DNA from 4 places in the Methylosinus sp. LW4 genome. Region 2 is predicted to be linked to each of the others. Evidence: predicted binding sites of a transcription regulator. Region 2 holds the regulator's gene; each other region holds the start of a gene.
What was found. The regulator LexA, encoded in region 2, represses DNA repair genes until DNA is damaged. The targets are predictions, from matches to a motif close to TGTTCNNNNTGTGTTCNG.
Positions count from the first base shown of each region.

Region 1: a site for LexA is predicted at 3,879-3,896, ahead of METLW4_RS0111700 (PA0069 family radical SAM protein). Genes of this name have one in related genera too.
Region 3: a site for LexA is predicted at 2,502-2,519, ahead of ssb (single-stranded DNA-binding protein). Genes of this name have one in related genera too.
Region 4: a site for LexA is predicted at 2,222-2,239, ahead of recA (recombinase RecA). Genes of this name have one in related genera too.

Region 1 is NZ_KB900626.1:2,340,626-2,345,939, forward strand. It holds gene METLW4_RS0111685 (cupin domain-containing protein) at 96-431, opposite strand; gene METLW4_RS0111690 (site-specific DNA-methyltransferase) at 479-1,651, opposite strand; gene METLW4_RS0111695 (ribonuclease HII) at 1,807-2,439, opposite strand; gene METLW4_RS0111700 (PA0069 family radical SAM protein) at 2,520-3,701, opposite strand; gene METLW4_RS24705 (ATP-binding protein) at 4,071-5,314, shown strand, end outside.
Region 2 is NZ_KB900626.1:252,746-258,059, reverse strand. It holds gene METLW4_RS0101265 (ABC transporter permease) at 1-138, shown strand, start outside; gene METLW4_RS0101260 (ABC transporter permease subunit) at 135-929, shown strand; gene METLW4_RS0101255 (AsmA family protein) at 936-2,816, opposite strand; gene lexA (transcriptional repressor LexA) at 3,056-3,760, opposite strand; gene METLW4_RS27510 (hypothetical protein) at 3,924-4,127, shown strand; gene METLW4_RS0101245 (LLM class flavin-dependent oxidoreductase) at 4,195-5,235, opposite strand.
Region 3 is NZ_KB900626.1:1,839,853-1,845,166, forward strand. It holds gene METLW4_RS0109360 (YgiQ family radical SAM protein) at 1-1,786, shown strand, start outside; gene ssb (single-stranded DNA-binding protein) at 1,888-2,409, opposite strand; tRNA gene METLW4_RS0109370 (tRNA-Lys) at 2,733-2,808, opposite strand; gene METLW4_RS0109375 (DUF1467 family protein) at 2,925-3,158, opposite strand; gene mce (methylmalonyl-CoA epimerase) at 3,205-3,609, opposite strand; gene METLW4_RS0109385 (ribonuclease J) at 3,650-5,314, opposite strand, start outside.
Region 4 is NZ_KB900626.1:3,802,102-3,807,415, reverse strand. It holds gene alaS (alanine--tRNA ligase) at 1-768, opposite strand, end outside; gene recA (recombinase RecA) at 1,001-2,080, opposite strand; gene pyrE (orotate phosphoribosyltransferase) at 2,389-2,985, shown strand; gene METLW4_RS0118945 (c-type cytochrome) at 3,015-3,347, shown strand; gene METLW4_RS0118940 (DUF3617 domain-containing protein) at 3,352-3,780, opposite strand; gene lysM (peptidoglycan-binding protein LysM) at 3,955-4,446, opposite strand; gene METLW4_RS0118930 (SGNH/GDSL hydrolase family protein) at 4,531-5,193, opposite strand; gene METLW4_RS0118925 (DUF2165 family protein) at 5,257-5,314, shown strand, end outside.

The DNA.
Region 1 (5,314 bases), 2.1 Mb from region 2:
CAGGGCTCTATCGAATTTTCCGACACGGCGGGCAGGAAGCGCACCTATATTGTCACGTATATAACAGTGACGGTTTTCAGCCTTTTGTCGCAGCGTCAGGCGCCCTCGGCGCGAAAATGGACAGCGAGCCAGACGGTCGGCAAGCTCTCATCCGTCCATTCGACGCGGTGTCGGCGATGCGCGGCGATCTCGAGATAATCGCCGGGGGCGAGCGTCAGCACCTCGTCACGCCCCTCGAAGCGCAGTCCCGCCGAGCCGGCGAGCAGGATCACCCATTCCGCCTCGTCCTGATCGTGCCAAAATCCGGGCGGGCTCGCCTGGCCGAAGGAGACGATGCGCTCGACGCGCATGTTCGGAGCGGCGAGCAGCGGTAGAAACTGCTCCTCCTCGGCTTTTTCCGGCAGATCGACGAAAATATTTTGCAGTCGCATGCGTCTTCCCGCGGCTCGCGCCGCGCCGCGGGTCGTCGCTCTCGCGACTATTCCGCGGCGTCGCGCAGACGCGCGCGGGCGACCGCGCGCAAATCATCGATCGGCGCGAGGCCCTCGCCCGATTCGAAATGCCAGAAGGTCCAGCCATTGCAGGCGGGAAGGCCCTGCACCAAGGCGCCCGTCTTGTGAATGGAGCCGACGATGGCGCCGATCGACAAAGCGCCGTCCGCCCGCACCACCGCCTTGTGGCGTCCTTTGGCGTCGGTGAGCGTCGCGCCCGGGGCGACGAGGCCGGCCTCGACGACGCTGGCGAAAGCGATCCGCGGCTCATTGCGCTTGGAGGGCGCCGGCGCCACGGCCTCGGCCGGCAGCGGCGAGATCGCCGCTATGCGCGCACGCGCCGCGGCGGCATAGACCGGCTCGCGCTCTATGCCGAGATAGTCGCGGCCGAGCAGACGCGCCGCCGCGCCCGTCGTGCCGGATCCGAAGAAAGGATCGAGCACGAGATCGCCGGGATTGGTCGCGGCGAGCATGATGCGGGCGAGCAGAGCCTCGGGCTTTTGCGTCGGATGCGTCTTGCGGCCGCTCGAATCCTTGAGACGCTCGCCGCCCGAGCAGATCGGCAGCAGCCAGTCCGAGCGCATCTGGCAATCCTCATTGCCGGCCTTCAAGGCGTCGTAGTGGAATGTGTAATTGCGCGCCGAAGCGTCGCGCGCCGCCCAGATCAGCGTCTCATGCGCATTGGTGAAGCGACGGCCGCGGAAATTCGGCATCGGATTGTTCTTCCGCCACACGATGTCGTTCAGGATCCAGAACCCGAGGTCCTGCATGATCGCGCCGACGCGGAATATATTGTGATAGGAGCCGATGACGAAAATAGTGGCGTTGGGCTTCATCGCCCGCCGCGCCGCCGCCAGCCAGTCGCGGGTGAAGGCGTCATAAGCGGCGAAATCGGCGAATTTGTCCCAATCATCGTCGACCGCGTCGACGACGCTCTGGTCCGGCCGGGTGAGCCGATTGGCCAGCTGGAGATTGTAGGGAGGGTCGGCGAAAACGAGATCGACGCTCGCCTCCGGCAGGCCGAGCATGACCTCGACGCTGTCGCCGACGACGACCTCGTTACGCGACATCGCGCGAGGCGACCCGTAATTCGACGTCCCAGTACGCGAGACCTTTATCTGGGACTTGGGGCGGGCCGCCCCGACGCGCGCGCTACTCATGAACAATCACCGGCTACGCAACCAACGATGCGAACATTGCCCGATCGCGGTAAAAGCCGGGTTTAGAAAGCCCGTGCGCGGCTGTCTCTTTTCCGCACGCCTTCGTTAAGAAATTCCATTTTCACCAGATATTTACGAACGCTCATGACAGGCGGTCAGAGGGCGGCTACCTCGCGGCGCGGCGCGCGCGGCTCCCGCAGCGGCGCGAAGCTCATGCGGTGAAAGGGCGTCGGCCCATGGGTTTCGAGAGCGGCGAGATGCTCGCGCGTGCCATAGCCGGCGTTGGTCTCGAATCCGTAATGGGGATAGAGCCGGGCGAGCCGGCGCATCTGGCTGTCGCGCGCGACCTTGGCGACAATCGACGCGGCGGCGATAGAAAGAGAGAGCGCGTCTCCTTTCACGATCGCCTCGCCCGGACAGGCGAGCTCGGGCAGGTCGCGGCCGTCGACCAGCACGAAGCCCGGCGCGATATGAAGCGCGGCGACGGCGCGCGCCATGGCCAGCAGCGCGGCGCGGCGAATGTTCAGCCGATCGATCTCCTCGACGCTGGCGAAAGCGACGCCGATGGCGAGCGCGCTGGAGGCGATTCGCTCGAAGGCGGCGTCCCGCGCCTTGGCGGACAGAGCCTTCGAATCGTCGACGCCGTCCGGCAGCCGGTCAGGATCGAGAATCACGGCCGCGGCCGCGACCGGGCCGGCGAGCGGCCCGCGCCCGACCTCGTCGACGCCGGCGATGGGTCGAGCGCCGCCGCGCAGGACGCGCGTCTCGGTGAGAAAATGGGGAGGCATGCTCGCTCGGCTCGTCGAAAAAGGGCGGCTGAAACAAACACAGCGGCGGAGCCGGAGCAATCGGCCCCGGCGCGCTTTTTTTAAAAGAGGCTCAGCTGCTCGGCGTCGCTGCGCGGCGGCCGGAACAGATCGGCGCGCAGCCGCGTGCGGGAGAAGCCGAGACGCTGCGCCGCCAGCTCGAAACGACGGCCGATCATCCAGGCGTAGGGGCCGTCGCCGCTCATGCGCTTGTCGAAGGAAGGGTCGTAGAGCTTGCCGTCGCGCGCCGAGCGCACCAGCGAAAGCACATGCCGCGCCTTGGCCGGAAAATGGGTGACGAGCCATTCGCTGAACAATTCGCGCAGCTCGAGCGGCAGCCGCAGCATCACATAGCCGGCCTCGCGCGCGCCGGCGGCATGGGCGCGCGTCAATAGGGTCTCGATCTCGGCGTCATTGATCGCCGGAATGATCGGCGCGACCAGAACCGCGACCGGAATTCCCGCCTCGGCCAGCCGCTCGATCGTGGCGAGCCGCCGCTCCGGCGAGGCGGCGCGCGGCTCCATCGCCCGCGCCAAGGCTGGATCGAGCGTCGTCATCGAGATCGCGACCTTGACCAGCCCCTTGCGCGCCATGGGCGCGAGAATGTCGATGTCGCGAACGACCAGAGAGGATTTCGTCACAATGCCGATCGGATGATCGGCGCGGCTCGCCACCTCGAGCAGGCCGCGCGTGACGCGATAGCGCTTCTCGAGCGGCTGATAGGGATCGGTGTTGGCGCCGATGGCGATGGTCTTGGGCGAATAATTGCGCGCCGACAATTCGCGCTCGAGCAATTGCGCCGCGCCTTCCTTGACGAAAATCTCCGTCTCGAAATCGAGGCCCGGCGAAAGGCCCATATAGGCGTGGCTGGGACGCGCATAGCAATAGACGCAGCCATGCTCGCAGCCGCGATAGGGATTGATGGAGCGGTCGAAGGAAATATCCGGCGAGTCGTTGCGCGTGATGATCGTCTTCGCCCGCTCGGCATGGACATTGGTGTGGAACTCGCCGAGCTCCTCCAGCCCATTCCATCCGTCGTCGGTCTCGACGCGCCGCTCACGCTCGAAACGCCCGCTCTCATTGGAGAGCGCGCCGCGTCCGCGCCGCCGCGCTGGATCGACGATCGGACGCTCCTCGCTGGAAAAATTCACGACCGCGCCGATCGCCTCGCGACTCAGCTGCGCCGCCCGGCGCCAGTCGCTCTTCTCCGATTTCTCGATCAGACGTTTCGCCGAGCTCGCCATGGCGATGATCTCCTTGCCGGCCCCGCAGCCGGCGTCTCGCCGGTCTCGCTTCGGCTCGCGGCGCGAGACGCCCATGCGCGACACTGGGGCGCCTCGCGACCGCGAGCCTCGATGCGACGCAGCTACTTACAACTCTAGGGGACTTGTTTACGCACGCAAGGAACATTTGACGAACAAGAGAACGTATACGGAACACTATGGGCCATGTCAAGCGGCGACGCGGCCGATCACAAAGCGCGAGGCGGAGAGAAACCGCGCCGGGCGCGCTCTTGTCCACAGGCGCAGCGGCGCGGTTGAACGCGCGGCGCGAATCGATGTTTAAGTCCGCGCCATGATCCTTCCCTCCTTCACGGCCGGAGCGGCGCCGAGATGACGGCGCCCGCCAAGGTTTCCATCGATCTCGGGACCCGCGCCGATGGCGGCGTCGCGACGCTCGATCTCGAGGAGCTGCTGGCGACCCGCCTTCTGGTGCAGGGCAATTCCGGCTCCGGCAAATCGCATCTGCTACGCCGCCTGCTGGAGCAGAGCGCGCCCTGGGTGCAGCAGGCAATCATCGATCCCGAAGGCGATTTCGTCACGCTGGCCGAGCGTTATGGCCATGTGGTGGTGGACGCCCGCTGCGGCATCGCCGATCTCACCCGCATCGCCGCGCGCGCCCGCCAGCACCGCGTCTCCGTGGTGCTCGATCTCGAGGGGCTGGACGCCGAACAGCAGATGCACGCCGCCGCCGCTTTTCTCGGCGGGCTCTTCGACGCCGAGCGCGACCAATGGTATCCGCTGCTCGTCGTGGTCGACGAGGCGCAGCTCTTCGCGCCCGCCGTCGCGGGCGAAGTGTCGGACGAGGCGCGCAAGGCCTCGCTCGGCGCCATGACCAATCTGATGTGCCGCGGCCGCAAGCGCGGTCTCGCCGGCGTCATCGCCACGCAGCGGCTCGCCAAGCTCGCCAAGAATGTCGCGGCGGAAGCGTCCAATTTCCTCATGGGACGCACCTTCCTCGACATTGACATGGCGCGCGCCGCCGATCTGCTCGGCATGGAGCGGCGGCAGGCGGAAATGTTCCGCGATCTGCAGAGCGGCAATTTCGTCGCGCTCGGCCCGGCCATGGCGCGCCGTCCGCTGCCCGTTCGCATCGGCCCGGTGGAAACTTCGGCGCGCAATGTCAGCCCCCGGCTGCTGCCGCTGCCGGAGGCCGGCGCCGATGACGCGCATCTCATTTTCACGCCCGGCGCCAATGAAGCGCGCTTCGAGGCGCCGCGCCGGCCGCCGCCGCCCGCGCCGACCGCCGATGTGCTGGCGCGGCTCGCCCGCAGCGCGCCGCCGGCGCCGCCCGCCGCCGAGCCGCCGCCGAGCATTTCGCCCGAACAGCGTCAGGCCGCGATCGATTCGGCGCTGCGCGAGATTTTGAGCGACAGCGACGCCAATTTCCGCACCATCGCCGTGCTCTATCAGGATTTTCTGGTGCGCTGCCGCATTCGCCGCATCGGCGGCGAGCCCTTGAGCCTGCCCGCCTTCCGCCGTCGCCTCGCCGTGGCCCATGCCGGCATAGAGCTGGCGGAAGCCGAGTCCGAGGATTCGCCCTGGGCCGAGGTTCTCGCAATGGCCGGCGCGCTGCC
Region 2 (5,314 bases):
GGCCGCACGCTCTGGAATGATTTCTTCGCCAATCGCGATTGGCCGGCGGCCTCCGCCGCGGCAGTGGCGCTGCTGGCGCTGCTGCTCGTCCCCATTCTTCTCTATGAGCGCGCGCAATTGCGCGCGGGCAAGCGATGAGCGGCGCGCGTCTTCTGCGCCTCGCCGCGCTGCTTCTCGGCTTCGGCTTTCTCTATGGGCCGATCGTCATATTGGCGACGATGAGCTTCAACGCCTCGCGGCTGGTGACGGTGTGGGGCGGCTTCTCGACCAAATGGTACGCCGCCCTGCTCCATGACGAGCAGATGTTGCGCGCAGCCGAAATCAGCCTCGCCGCGGCGGCGCTCTCGGCGCTGATCGCGACGCTCAACGGATTGCTGGCCGCGCTGGCGCTGGCGCGCTTCGGCGACTTCCGCTCGCGCACGCTCTTCGCGGGCTCCATCTATGCGCCTTTGGTGATGCCGGAAGTGGTGCTCGGCCTCGGCCTGCTGCTGGTCTTCGTCGCCTTCGGCGTCGAGCGCGGATTCTTCACGCTGGTGCTGGCGCATGCGTCTTTTACGATGTGCTTCGCGACAGTGATGATCCACGCCGCGCTGAAAGGCTGCGACCGCACGCTGGAGGAAGCGGCGATGGATCTCGGCGCGACGCCGGTGCGCGCTTTCGCGCTCGTCACTCTGCCGCTGATCGCGCCCTCGGTCGTCAGCGCCTATCTCCTCACCTTCATCATCTCGCTCGACGATCTCGTCATCGCGAGCTTCACCACCGGCCCCGGCGCCACCACCTTGCCGATGCGCATCTATTCGCAAGTGCGGCTCGGCGTCTCGCCGGAGGTCAACGCCATTTCGACGCTGCTGCTCGGCTTCGTCGCCATCGCGCTCGGCCTATCCGCGCTGCTCACGCGCGGACGCGCCAAGGGCGGCGGGGCGGGGTGAGGCCCCTCACCGCTCCTTCGTCGCGCCCGCCTCCGGCTCCACGCGCGGCAGCAGCGGCGCGGCGGCGCCGGAGCGCTTGATCAGCGCGGCGGCGTCCGGCGCGAAGACGGGATCGTCCCAGGGGCCGGAGAGATCGAAGCCGATCTGCACGCCCTTCTCGCGCGGCTTGCCGGCGGCGTCGGCCTCATTGGCCTGCGCCTTCATCGCGAGGCTGCGCTCGGGAATGCGCGTTTGGCCGGCGAAGGCCAGCGCGAAGCCCGGCCCATGCGCCTGCCCGTCCTCTACATTGGCCGTTCCCTTGACGATCTTGATGGTCGCGCTGGCGCGATCCACCAGCGAATGGCCGGAGCGAATGTCCATCGCGCTCGACAAGGGCCGCTTGTCGACGCGGCGCAGCGCGCGCTCGAGATCTATGCCGCCGACCTCGCCCTCGCTCAGCGTAAGGGTGGCGCGGCCGTCGAGATCGCGCATGATCTGCGCGACGCAGTCGCCGGTGGCGTCGAGCGTGAAATTGGCGTCCAGCGCGCCGCCGAGATCTGGCCGGGCGGCGAGGTCCCAGGCGAGCGCGCCGGCGTCGACGCCGGTCAGCTGCGCATTGCCGTGGAATTCCAGCGCGCCCGCCGCATTGGCGGCGAAAGTGGCGCGGCCCTTCACCGTCCCCTTATAGGCCTGCGCCTCCGCGAGCGCGACCTCGAGCCGGCCCCCGCGCAGCAGCAGCGACAGAGCGGCGTCCTCGAGGTTCAGCCGCAAGATGCGGGCGCGCGTCGCCGAAAGGCGCAGATCGACATCGGCGTCCTGAATATCCGGCAAGGCGAAAGCGTCGCGGCTCCATTGGCCGTCGGCGCCGGAGAGCGCCGGCAGATCGGCGATCATCGGCTTCAGCGACACGAAATTGCTGGCGAGCGTCGCATGGACGATGGGCTTGTCGCCCTCGTGACGCAGCGCGAAGGAGCCCTCGAATTCATTGTCGTCGGCCGAGAGCTTCACATCGGTGAGCTGAAAATCGCGCAGGCCGACGCTGGCCTTGGCGGAGAGCTGCACATTCTCGAACGGGCCGGGCAGCGGCGCGCTCACCTTGGCGAGGCCGAGCGCATGGCGCAGCGAGGGCGAGGAGGCGGTGATCCGCCCCATATAGCGCGGCTTGGCGCCGAGCTGGCCGAAGCCCTCCGCCTCCAGCCGCACACTGTCCGAGTCGAGCCGCACCGTGACCGGCGTCTGCTCGCCGCGCAGCAACGCGCCGGGCTTCAGCACCCAGAGCATGGCGCGCGGCCGCTCGCCGCCCCAGGAGAAAGCGGCGTCGAGCGTCGCCGGCGAGCCGACGGTGCGCCAGTCGAGCGTCGCGTCAATGTCCTGCAACGTCTCCTCGCCGCCCGAATATTTGAGGCGCGCGACGCCGGAGACGATGGAGACGCCGCCGAGCCGGGCGCGATCGGCCTTCTCGGCCGCCGGCGTCGAGGGCCGCGCCGCTGCGGCGCGCACGGCGGCGCCGGAGGTGCTCATCGGCTTGCGATCGAGATCGACCTCTATCGACGGGCGGATGAGCTCGATATCGGCGATTTCCAGGCGGCCGGCGAGCAGAGGCAGCAGAAGCACATTGCCGTGCAGCCGGTCCGCCTCGATGGTCAGCGCCGCGGTCGGATCGGCGAAGGCGATGCTGTCTATGGTGATGTGCGGGCGCGGCAGCAGCGAGAAGGTCGAGCGGCCCTTGGCGGCGATGAACAGGCCGGAGGAGGCGTTGAGCTGGCCGGAAATCTCCTCGAGCAGCGCATTGGTCGAGAAGGTCCAGGGCGCGAGGGCCGCGCCGAGCGCCACTGCGGCGACCGCGCCGAGAGCGATCAGCCAGCGGCGCGGCAGGCGCGGGAGAGACAGGCGGCGGCTTTGGCCCAAGGGCTTCGATCCTTCGATTTCGCGCATCGGGCCAGTCGAGTGCGACATTCCATCGTCCATGAAAAAAAGCGGGGCGGCCGCGGGCCGCTGGCGACGCAGCGCGCGCCCTCGGCGAGGGCGCGACACGAAACAACATGCCTTAATCGCTCGGCCGCGACGCGAAAAGGCCCGCGCGCCAAAAGCGCGCGAGGCCGGACCATGGCGGCAAAGGGCGGCGAGATCGTGGCGGCGCGAGGCTCTCAGTATTTGCGCAGAAGGCTGACCAGACGCCCCTGGATGCGGACGCGATCCGGCCCGAAAATGCGCGTCTCATAGGCCGGATTGGCGGCCTCGAGCGCGATGGAGGCGCCGCGCTTGCGCAGGCGCTTCAATGTCGCCTCCTCCTCGTCGATGAGGGCGACGACGATATCGCCGGTGTCGGCGCTGTCCTGCTTCTTCACCACGACGACGTCGCCGTCGAGAATGCCGGCCTCGATCATCGAATCGCCGCGCACCTCGAGCGCGAAATGCTCGCCGCCGCCGAGCATATCCGGCGGCAGGCTGATGGTGTGGCTGCGATTCTGCAGAGCGGAAATGGGCGTGCCGGCGGCGATGCGGCCCATGACCGGAATCGCCACCTGCTGATCGGACTCGGGCTCGCCGGCGGGAACGGGCCGCACGCGGCCGAGCGCGCCCTCTATGACCGAAGGCGAGAATTTGCCGCCGCGCGCGGCGACGCGGGGCGTCGCCGATTCGGGCAGGCGCAGCACCTCGAGCGCGCGGGCGCGATTGGGCAGACGGCGAATGAAGCCGCGCTCCTCGAGCGCGAGAATGAGCCTGTGAATGCCGGATTTGGAGCGCAGATCGAGCGCGTCCTTCATCTCGTCGAAGGAGGGCGGCACGCCGGTCTCCTTCAGGCGCTCATGGATGAAGCGCAGCAGATCGCTCTGTTTCTTGGTCAGCATGGAAGCCCCCCGGCGCCGCCCGCCCGCGTCGCGCCACGACCGAACCCGAGCATGATGCCGCGGGTTCATAAACAAATCATGAACGGGAGGATAGGCGTTCTCGGTGCGTTCCGCAAGTGGAGCACGATTCCGATTGACCGGCTGAGATCAAGATATAGTATGAATGCAGACCGCGACACATAGGCGCGTTCCAAATCTGTTCGGCTCGATTTCAGAAGGATGGAATCCAGATGACAACCAGCAAGAAGCCGGCCTCGATTTCCGGCAAAAAGCTCGCGACCAAAGGAACATCGGCTCCCGTGAAAACTATTGCGGCGTCAGACTTGGCTCAAGCCCCAAAGAAATCCAAAAAGAAATAGGCGCTTGATCGTTCGAAGCGAAGCAAGAAGCGCAAAAAGACAAGTGGAGTCGACCGATAGCGCGCGCACCTCCCTCTACTGCGCCGCCGCCGCCTCCACGCCCAGCATCGGCCGCACATGGCGCGCGAAATCCTCCAGCGAGCGCAAGTTCTTCTCCGGGTCGCGGGAAATCGGCTTCAGCAATATCGCCCGCGCGTCGGTCTCCTCGCGATAGGCGGCGATCTTTTCCGCCACCTCGTCGAAATCGCCGATCAGCGAGCGTTGCAGCAGCCCCTCCTCCGTCAGCGAGGCCGGCGCGGCGCCGTCCTGGCGGGCGAAATTGCCGCGCATTCGCTCGGCGAAGCGGGAGAGGAAGGGAACCGCCTCGGCCAGCGCCTGCTCGCGGCGCGGCGCGGCGAAATAAAAGCGCGCCATGGTGAAGCGCGGATCGCCCTCCGGTCCCGCGGCCTCGCGATAGATGCGCAAGGTCTCCTTTATCTGCTCTATGGGGAAAGGCGGGCCGGCCATCACGCCATGGCCATTGCGCGCGGCGTAGCGAATCGCGCCCGGCGTGGTGGTGGCGAGATAGGTGGGGATGGGCTTTTGCAGCGGGCGCGGCGTGAGGCTGAGGCCATTGGCCTCGTAATGCGCGCCGGTGAAGGTCACTTTGTCCTCATAGAGCAGGCGGTTGACGAGGCCGAGCGCCTCCAGAGTCATCTCCCGCGTCGAATCCTTGCCGGCGCCGAAATGGCGATTCTGCAATTCGAACGGCCCGCCGCGCGCCACGCCGAAATCGAACCGCCCCTTGGAGAGAAGATCGATGGTGGCGACATCCTCCGCCACCTGAATGGGATTGCGGAAGGCGAGCAGCACCGCCGCCGAGCCGAGGCGTATCGTGCTCGTCACGCCGGCGAGATAGGAGAGAAGCGTGAGAATGGAGGGGCAGGCGGCGTCCGGCTCGAAATGATGCTCGGCGACCCAGGCCTCCTCGAAGCCGAGCGCCTCGGCATGGCGCACGAGGCGCGTCTGCGTCTCGAAGCAATGCGCGAAATCCTGCTGCGGGTTTTCGTAAGTGGAGAAGACGCCGAACCGCATGGCGAAGGCCTCGGAATGCGCGCCGCCGTCCTTGCGCGCCATGGCTATATACGGCAGTTACATATCGGCATACAGGATATGGACGCGCAAGGCCGCCCGCAAGCGCAAAAACATTGGCGTC
Region 3 (5,314 bases), 1.6 Mb from region 2:
CTTCCGCGCGCTCGGCAAGCCGAACCTCTTCTTCGGCGTCACCAGCGGCAATATGGATTCGATGGTGAACCGATACACCTCCGACCGGCGGCTGCGGCACAATGATTCCTACACGCCCGGCGGCGAGGGCGGCAAAAGGCCGGACCGTTCCGTCATCGTCTACGCCCAGCGCTGCCGCGAGGCGTTTTCCGATGCGCCGATATTGCTCGGCGGCATAGAGGCGTCGCTGCGGCGCATCGCCCATTACGACTATTGGTCGGACAAGGTCCGCCGCTCCATTCTCTTCGACGCCAAGGCCGATCTGCTGCTCTATGGCAACGCCGAGAGGGCGCTGGTCGAGGTGGCGCATCGCATCGCCAAGCGCGGCATGGCGCAGGATTTCTCCGATGTGCGCGGCCTCGCCTTCACGCGCGACGCGACGCCCGAGGGCTGGCTCGAGGCATCGGCCGAGGACATCGACGAGCCCGACGAAGGCCGCATGCGCAAGGATGCGCAGAGCGAGACTGTCGTCATTCGCCTGCCTGCTTTCGAGCAGGTCGCCAATGATCCCGAATCCTACGCGCGCGCCTCGCGCGTGCTGCATCGGGAGAGCAATCCGGGCAATGCGCGGCCGCTGACGCAGCGTCATGGAACGCGCGACATTTGGCTCACCGCGCCGCCCATTCCGCTGACCATGGCGGAGATGGACGGCGTCTATGACCTGCCCTTCGCACGCGCGCCGCATCCCTCCTACACGCAGGCGATTCCCGCCTGGGAGATGATTCGCCATTCGGTGACGATCATGCGCGGCTGCTTCGGCGGCTGCTCCTTCTGCTCGATCACCGAGCACGAGGGCCGCATCATTCAATCGCGCTCGGAAGACTCGATCCTGAAAGAGATCGAAACGATTCGCGACAAGACCGAAGGTTTCACCGGCATCATCTCCGACATTGGCGGGCCGACGGCGAATATGTATCGCCTCGCCTGCAAGGATCGCGAGACCGAAGCGCTGTGCCGGCGGCCCTCCTGCGTCTATCCCGATATTTGCAAGAATCTGGAGACCAGCCATGACGCGCTGATCCAGCTCTATCGCAAGGCGCGCGCGCTTCCCGGCGTGAAGAAGGTGATGGTCGCCTCTGGCGTGCGCTACGACCTCGCGGTCAAGAGCCCGGCCTATGTGCGCGAGCTGGTCGAGCATCATGTCGGCGGCTATCTGAAAATCGCGCCCGAGCATACGGAGAGCGGCCCGCTCTCCAAGATGATGAAGCCGGGCATAGGCTCCTACGACCGCTTCAAGCGTCTGTTCGACGCCGCGGCGCAGGCGGCCAAGAAGCAATATTTCCTCATTCCCTATTTCATCGCCGCGCATCCCGGCACGAGCGACGAAGACATGATGAATCTGGCGTTGTGGCTGAAGAAGAACGGCTATCGCGCCGATCAGGTGCAGACCTATCTGCCCTCGCCCATGGCGCTGTCGACGGCCATGTATCATTCGGGCTTCAATCCGCTGAAGCCGGTGCGCCGCGGCGCGTCGGAAAAGGTCGACGCCGTGAAGGGCCTGCGCCAGCGCCGCCTGCACAAGGCCTTTCTCCGTTATCACGATCCCGAGAATTGGCCGGTGCTGCGCGAGGCGCTGAAAGCCATGGGCCGCGCCGATCTCATCGGCCCCGGCAAGCATCATCTCGTGCCGGGCTGGCAACCGGCGGGCACCGGCAAGGCCGGCGAAGGCCGCCGCACAGGTCAGAAAAGCGCGCGGCCACAGTCGCGGGAATTCAGGACGAATGGACTGCGCTCGCGCGGGCCTTGAACGCTTCGAGCTGCGCGAACTCTCGATGAAGCGCCGACTCTGCCCCCTCTCCCGCGAAAGCGGGGGAGGGTTGGGGAGGGGGCGCTCAGCGGACGCGAGACTCAAAACGGAATGTCGTCGTCCAGCTGATCCGACAGGCGTCCGCCGCCGGCCGGCGCGGGCGAGCGCTCGGCGGGCGCACGCTCCATCGGCGAGGAACGGCCGAAGCTGGAGCCGCCGCCGCTCGACTGATAGGAGCCGCCGCCGCCTTCGTAATCGCCATCGTTGCGGCCGCCGCCCTTGCTGTCGAGCAGCTGAAGCTCGCCGCGGAAGCGTTGCAGCACGACATCCGTCACTTTGCGCTGCACGCCGTCCTTATCCTGATATTCGCGCGACTGCAGCTGGCCCTCGAGATAGACTTTGGAGCCCTTGCGGCAGTACTGCTCGGCGACCTTCCCCAAATTCTCGTTGAAGATCGACACATTGTGCCACTCGGTGCGGTCCTTGCGCTCGCCCGTGTTGCGATCACGCCAGGACTCCGTCGTCGCCACGGAAAAGGAGACGACGCGGTCCCCCGAAGGCAGCGTGCGCACTTCTGGATCGCGGCCGAGATTGCCGACCAGAATGACCTTATTGACCGCCATGACGCTTCTCCGCCTCGATGATGCTCGCGGCACCTTAGTCCGAAACGCGCGGGCGCGAAGGCGTTCCGCCGCCTTGTCCACAATTCACGCGCTGTTCTTTTTTTGTTCTAGCATCTCCCTCCCCGGCGCGCAACGCCGCGACGGATCGCTCTTTGAGGATCCGTCGACGAGGATCGTCGTCGGGCCTCCTGTAGGAAGCGACGGCCTTTGACGGAAGCGATTCGGGATGGTCGTTTCACCGAGGCCCCGACCGGACCCGCGGACGAGAACTTTCTCTACCGCGCCGCCCCCGGGGGGCGATTTTCTCATTTCGATGAATGTTGTGGTGAGCGCGATGGGACTCGAACCCATGACCCTCTGATTAAAAGTCAGATGCTCTACCGACTGAGCTACGCGCTCGCTGGAACTCGCTTCGCGCCGCGGGGCTGCGCCCGCGCGGCTCGTCGTGACCCGGCGGCTCGACCCCTACCTGTTGGCGAGGGGCCGGTCAACCCCGGCTCGAGCGGATCGTTCCCTCATGCCAGCCACTTCACATAGAGCACGAACAGCCAGAACAAGACCGCCGAGACGATCGTCGTCGCGACGGCCTTCATCCACAGCTTGGGGGCCACGGGCGCGCCCGGATCCCCTCCCTCCGGCGTGTCGCCCTCCTCTTCCGAGGAGCGGACGCCGAAAGGAAGGATCGCGAACAGCACGATCCACCAGATCGTCAGATAGATCGCCACGGCGAGCGGCGTCGTGAATGGCAAGATCCGCGCTCCTCGACCTTTCGCTCGGGCTTCGGCCCTCGCTCGTTCAGGCCTGCTCGAGCTCGACCAGGGCCCCGTTGAAATCCTTCGGATGCAGGAAGAGCACCGGCTTGCCATGGGCGCCGATCTTCGGCTCACCATCGCCCAGCACGCGCGCGCCTGCGGCTTTCAGCTGGTCGCGCGCCGTCAGAATGTCATCGACCTCATAGCAGAGATGATGAATGCCGCCGGCCGGATTTTTGGCGACGAAGCCGGCGATCGGCGATCCTTCGCCGAGCGGCTGCAGCAGCTCGATCTTGGTGTTGGGCAGTTCGACGAAAACGACCGTGACGCCGTGCTCGGGAAGAGACTCCGGCTCGGAGACCTTGGCGCCGAGCGTATTTTTATATGTCGCCGTCGCCGCCGCGAGGTCCGAGACGGCGATGGCCACATGATTCAAGCGTCCGATCATGACGTTTCCCTGAAATTTCTCCAGAGACCTAAATGCGTCATCACGCCTCGATGATCAATACATGCACTTGCGGTTTCTTGCCCCACACCGCATTGACGCTGGCGCGCACGGCGCGCTCCACCGCCGTCGCGGCGGCGTCGAAATCCCGCCGCTTCTGCCGCGGCAGATTGTCGAAGGTGCGGAAGATGGCGTCGTCCACCACCTCGCCCATATCCGCGCCGTCGCGCCCCTTTTTGGGCAGGCCGGAGATCAGAACGTCGGGATCGCCGACGAGATCGCCGCGCTTGTCGATGGCGAGCGCCAGCGACACCACGCCGGAGAAGCTCAGCCGCGCGCGCTCCCGCACGGCGCCGTCATCCTCGGAGACCAGCACGTCGCCGTCCTTCAGCAGGCGCCCGGTCGGCGCCTTGCCGACAATGGCCGGCGCGCCCGGAAACAGGCGCACGATGTCGCCATTGCGGGCGCCGATCGTCGCCTCCACTCCCTTGCTCCTGGCGAAGGCGGCGTGGACGGAGAGATGATGCCCCTCGCCATGCGCCGGCACCGATATGCGCGGCCGCACCCAATCATAGAGCTGCGCGACCTCGCCGCGGCGCGGATGGCCGGAGCAATGGACGAGATGATCGTGATCGGTGATGACCTCGACGCCCTGGTCGCAGAGCTTGTTGACGACCCGATGCACCTCCCGCGTATTGCCGGGAATGGCGCGCGAGGAGAAAATGACCGTATCGCCGGACGCGAGCTTGATGACCGGATGCTCCTTCTCGGCGACGCGCGCCATGGCGGCGCGCGGCTCGCCTTGGCTGCCGGTCGCCAGCACCACGATCTTGTCGCGCGGCAGGGCTGTGAACATGTCGAGCGAGAGAAAAGGCGGCAGTCCGTCGAGAAAGCCGCATTCGCGCGAAACCTGAATAACCCGCTCCATGGCGCGGCCGGCGATGACGACGCTGCGCCCGGCCGCCTGCGCCGCCTCCGCCACGGCGCGAATGCGCGCGACATTGGAGGCGAAGGTCGTCACCAGCACGCGCTGCTCGGCGTCGCCGATGAGCTTGCGCAGCGTCTGCGCCACATCGCTCTCGGAAAAGCTGTCGCCCTCGCGCAGAATATTGGTGGAATCGCAGATGAGCGCGTCGACGCCCTCGTCGCCGAGCGCCGTGAGCCGCGCGGCGTCGATGCGATGGCCGACGCCGGGCTCGGGGTCGATCTTCCAGTCGCCCGTGTGGATCGCGAGGCCGGCCGGCGTGCGGATCGCCAGCGCATTGGCCTCGGGAATCGAATGCGCGACGGCGACGAATTCCACGTCGAAGGGGCCGATGTCGAGACGCTGGCCCGTCGCCACGGTGATGACCTTTATATTCGGCGACCCCGCCTCCTGCAGGCGGCGCGCCTCCAGCAGGCTCGCGGCGAATCGCGTCGCATAGACGGTGCAGCCGAGCTTGGGCCAGAGGAAGGAAAGCGCCCCTATGTGATCCTCATGGGCGTGGGTGATCACCAGCCCGACGAGATCGCGACGAATCTTCTCGACGAAAGTGACGTCGGGCATCAAGAGATCGACGCCGGGCAGCTCCGGGCCGGGAAAGGCGAGGCCGCAATCGACCATCAGCCATTTGCGCGTCTTCGGCGGGCCGAAACCATAGAGAGCGGCGTTCATGCCGATCTCGCCGAGACCGCCCAAAGGCGCAAAGACGAATTCGCTCACTTCCTC
Region 4 (5,314 bases), 3.5 Mb from region 2:
GGCGCCGATGAGTCGGCGAAAAAGATCGATCTCGAAGACCGATTGCACGCCCTGCAGCAGCGCGGCGATTCGCTCGAGGCCCATGCCCGTGTCGATGGAGGGACGCGGCAAGGGCGCGCGCTCGCCGGGCGCGGTCTGCTCATATTGCATGAAGACGAGGTTCCAGAACTCCAGGAACCGATCGCCATCCTCCTCCGGGCTGCCGGGCGGGCCGCCGGCGACGCTTTCGCCCTGATCGAAGAAGATCTCCGAGCAGGGACCGCAGGGGCCGACGTCGCCCATGCTCCAGAAATTATCGGCCGTGGGGATGCGGATGATGCGATCGTCGGAGAAGCCGGCGATCTTTTTCCACAGCGAAAACGCCTCGTCATCGTCGTGATAGACGGTGACCAGCAGCTTTTCGCGCGGGAGGGCCAGCTCGCGGGCGACGAAGTTCCAGGCGAGCTCGATCGCGCCTTCCTTGAAATAATCGCCGAAGGAGAAATTGCCGAGCATCTCGAAAAAGGTCAGATGCCGGGCGGTATAGCCGACATTGTCGAGATCATTGTGCTTGCCGCCGGCGCGCATGCATTTTTGCGCGGTGGTGGCGCGCGTATAATGGCGCTTCTCGAAGCCGGTGAAGACGTTCTTGAACTGCACCATGCCGGCGTTGGTGAACATCAGCGTGGGGTCGTTCTGCGGGACGAGCGGCGAGGATGCGACCTTCTCGTGTCCATTGCGCGAGAAATAGTCGAGGAAGGTCGAACGGATCTGGTTGACGCCACTCATATCGGTTCTTGTCGCCCGCTTGTTCGGCTCAAAATGCCATCGAACGCGCGCTCGGCCGTAACCGTCGCTGGGAAAAGGAAAAGGCCCGGCGCGAACCGAGCCCTTCTAGAGCATTTGTCCGCGAAGTGGAACAGGCGGCGCCGATCGCGGAAGGGGATGACGCTTCGGAGAGTCTTCGCGCCGTGACCCCACCCTCCCCCTGAAGGGGAGGGTGGGCGTTCGCCATCTGCGATCAGTCCTCGGCGCCCTCGCTCTCACCCTCGCCGCCGGCGTCGAGAATGCGCTCGGCGATGAGGCCGGAATTCTCGCGGATCGCCTGCTCGATCCGCTCGGCCGCTTCTTTGTTCTGCTTGAGGAAGGTCTTGGCGTTCTCGCGGCCCTGGCCGAGGCGCTGGCTGTCATAGGAGAACCAGGCGCCGGATTTCTCGACGACGCCGGCCTTCACGCCGAGATCGATGAGCTCGCCGACCTTGGAAACGCCCTCGCCATACATGATGTCGAACTCGACCTGCTTGAACGGCGGCGCCACCTTGTTCTTGACCACCTTCACGCGAGTCTGATTGCCGGTGACCTCGTCGCGGTCCTTGATGGAGCCGATGCGGCGAATGTCGAGGCGCACAGAGGCGTAGAACTTCAAGGCGTTGCCGCCCGTCGTCGTCTCCGGCGAGCCATACATGACGCCGATCTTCATGCGGATCTGATTGATGAAGATGACGAGCGTGTTGGAGCGCGAGATGGAGGCGGTGAGCTTGCGCAGCGCCTGGCTCATCAGGCGCGCCTGCAGGCCGGGCTGCACCTCGCCCATCTCGCCCTCGATCTCGGCGCGCGGCGTCAGGGCCGCGACCGAATCGATGATGAGAACGTCCACCGCGCCGGAGCGCACGAGCGTGTCGGTGATTTCCAGCGCCTGCTCGCCCGTGTCGGGCTGAGAGATCAGCAGCTCCTCGAGATTGACGCCGAGCTTGCGGGCGTAGACCGGATCGAGCGCATGCTCGGCGTCGACGAAGGCGCAGACGCCGCCCTTCTTCTGCGCCTCGGCGATCACATGCAGCGCGAGAGTGGTCTTGCCCGAGGATTCCGGCCCATAGATTTCCACGATACGTCCGCGCGGCATGCCGCCGACGCCGAGCGCGATATCGAGCCCGAGCGAGCCGGTCGAGATCGTCTCGATCTCCACGGCTTTCTGATTCTTGCCGAGCCGCATGATCGAGCCTTTGCCGAAGGCCCGCTCGATCTGCGACAAAGCGGCGTCCAGCGCCTTGGTCTTGTCCACGGATGTTCCTTCCACGAGGCGGAGATTGGCTTGGCTCACGGCGATGATTCCTTCTGGCACGGGTCGGGCGGCGGGCGCAACGCGAGATGCGGCCCCGGGGCGAAAGACTTGTGATGATTGGATCAGAAGCGAAGGCGAAGATCGGATGGGCAGATTGTATCGCATTTGTTCTCTTCGCCAAGTTCTTTTTTTGTTCTCGATGATTTTTCCCGCGCAGCCCGGCTGGGCGCGGCCCCGGCGCGAGCCGAGGAATGGAACCGGCTTGAAGTCCGCGAGTTCCTCGGCGTAAGGGACCGCAGCCGGCCCCGGCCTATTTCTCATGATCGACAGCGGAGTTTCGACAGCCCATGAGCGACACGCGCGCGCCTTCCCGTCCCGACGCCGTTATCGACCCCGCCGATCCGCGCTGGGCGCGGCTGCATCGGCTGATCGACACGCATTCGCTGCTGCGCGGCGATTTCACGCTCTCCTCGGGCCGCAAGAGCAATTATCTCTTCCAGCTGCGCCAGACGACCATGCTGCCGGAAGGCGCGCATCTCATCGCCGATATCGTCGTCGATTATATGAAGGCGCAGGGGATAAAGGGCGTCGGCGGGCTGGCCGTGGGCGCCGTGCCGCTGGTGGCGGCCATCGCCGCGGTGAGCTTTCCCAAAGGCGCGCCGGTCGAGGCTTTCTTCGTGCGCAAGGAGGCCAAGGGCCATGGCGCCAAGGAGCGCATCGACGGCTATGTGCCCAAGGACGGGGAGACGCTGATCGTGGACGATGTGGCGACGACGGGCGGCTCTATATTGGAGGCCATCGCCGGCATGGCGGAGGAACACCCGCAGGCGAGAGCGACGCGGGCGCTGGTCGTGATCGACCGTGAGGAAGGCGCTGCGGAAAAGCTCGCCGAAAAGGGAATCACTCTGGTGTCGATCTTCAAGCGCGGCGACTTTACAATATAGCCTCGCATGCCGTTTCGGAGGGAGAGCCCATGAATTGCGCGACGCCGATGGTCCTGGCCTTCATCGCTTGCGGAGGCGTCGCGGCGCCGGCGCTCGCGCAATCGAGCGATCCTTCCGCCGGGCGACGTCTCGCCGCCTCGCTCTGCGTCGAATGTCATCGCATAGACGACAAGACGCCGGCCAAGGACGAGGCCGCCAAAGCGCCGAGCTTCGTCGATGTGGCGCGCATGCCCTCGACGACGGAGCTGGCGATCAAAGTCTTTCTGCGCAGCTCGCATCGCAACATGCCCAATCTCATCCTCACGCCGGATGAGATCGACTCGCTCTCCGCCTATATCGTCGGCCTCGCGCCCGCGCGTTGAGGCGTCACGGCTTCGGGCAGTCGGGCTGCAGAAATTTCGCGTCTATGGTGAAGCCGGAGCGCTCGCGCGTGACGCCGCTCTTTTGCGTGAGCGTCGTCTTCGATTGCGCGCGATACCAGCTCGAGAAATCGCCCGTGAACAGAAGGCTCGTCACCTCGCGCGCGCCGTGGAGATCGCATGAGAAAGTGACGATGACCTCGCCGCCTTGCGCGGATTCGACCGTCGGCTTCGTGCAATTGTCCTGCGGGGCGCCGAGCAGGCCGTCGGCCGCCTCGATGCAGACGTCATGCGACTGCAATCCCACTTCCGGCGATATGGTCTTTATGCGCCAAAGGCCCGCCCGACGCTGCGGGAGATCATCCGCCAAAGCGCTCGCGGCGAACGGCAAGATCGCGGCGATGAGCGTCGCGCGACACGCGGTAGAAAGGTTCAACTCTTCGCCTCGATGACGGATGATCTTTTACGGCGCGGACTATGTGACGCGCGCCTTTGCGAGGCAATTCGTTTTCGATGTCGAGCGCTTTTTCGAGAATAGCTCCCGCGCACGCATCCCTATTTTTCCCGATAGCGTGACGCGGCCTCCCGAAGGAGGCCGCGCGACGGAGACTCAGGCCTGGCCCGCGGCGCCTTGGCCCTTGGGAATGCGCAGCACCTGGCCGGGATAGATCTTGTCGGGATCGGAGAGCAGCGGCCGATTGGCGGCGAAGATCTCTTCGTATTTTCCGCCCTTGCCCTGGCCATATTGCGTCTCGGCGATCTTCCACAGCGTGTCGCCCTGGCGCACCTTGTAGAAGAAGGATTCCGTCTCCTGCTTGCCGACGACGATATTGCTCTCGACCTGCGAGACGCCCTTGGTGTTGCCGACAGCGAGCACGATCTTCTCTGCGTCGCTGGTGGACTCGGCCTTGCCGCCGAGCTTGACCTTGTCGCCCTCGACCGAGATTTCGATCTTGGAGGCGTCGAGGCCTTTCTTCTCGATCTCCTTCTTCAGCTCTTCGGCCGGCGCGGCGGCGTTCTCGGTGGCGCCCTTGGGCGAAGGCGCATTCTTGTCGATCTTGTCGCCGCTCTTCGAGTTGTTCCAGAAATTGAAGAGACCCATTTTCTCGACCTCCTTCGCGCTTTGGCGTGGGCGCGAGCGCCGGTGGAATTGCGCCCGCGCCGCGTTACATAGGGCGCGCCGCGCTCAGGCGAGCCCATCGCGAAGAAGGCGCTCTTTCGCCGCCCGCACCCATAGCTTCGCGGCGAGCGGCGAGAAATGCAGGCCGTCATCGGTCATCTCCGGCCGCCGCGCGCCATTGTGCGAGAGCTGCGGCGCGAGATCGACGACGGCGAGCCCGCGCGCCTCGGCGAGCGCGCGCATCAGCGCATTGATCTCGTCTATGCGCGGCGCCGTCGCCGCATCGGCGACATGGGGCGCGAGCATCAGAACGCCGCGCGCATCCTCCGGCAGGCGGCGCAGCAGCGCGCGAAAATCATTTTCGATCTGCGCGAGCGGCGCCTCGTCGAACAAGAGATCGTTCAAGCCCCCGTCGATGACGAAGCAGCGCGCGCCCATCATGCGCGCCTCGACGATTTGCGCGCCTATATCCTTCAGCGTCGCGCCGCCGAGGCAGAGGCACAGCACGTCGAAAGGACGCAGGCGGAGCGGGCGCCAATCGCATTGCGCCGCGAGGCTGTCGCCGACGATGGCGTAGCGCGGCGGCCGCAGATGCGCGACGCGCCGATGCAGCGCGAGGCGAAAGGCGCGCCGCGCGCCGGCGTCCGAGGCGACGATCAGCGCGCCGAAGAGCAGCAGGAGGATGACGAGAATGAAAAGAATTTGCGCCAATGTCGCGATCATCGTCATCGCCGCCTCGCCCGCGTCATCGGAGGAACATAGATCCGAATCGACTCAGAGGAGGACGCACGAATGATCGCCCGCATCGCCAAGATCCTGCTCACCGCCTGCGCCGGCCTGCTCGGCCTCA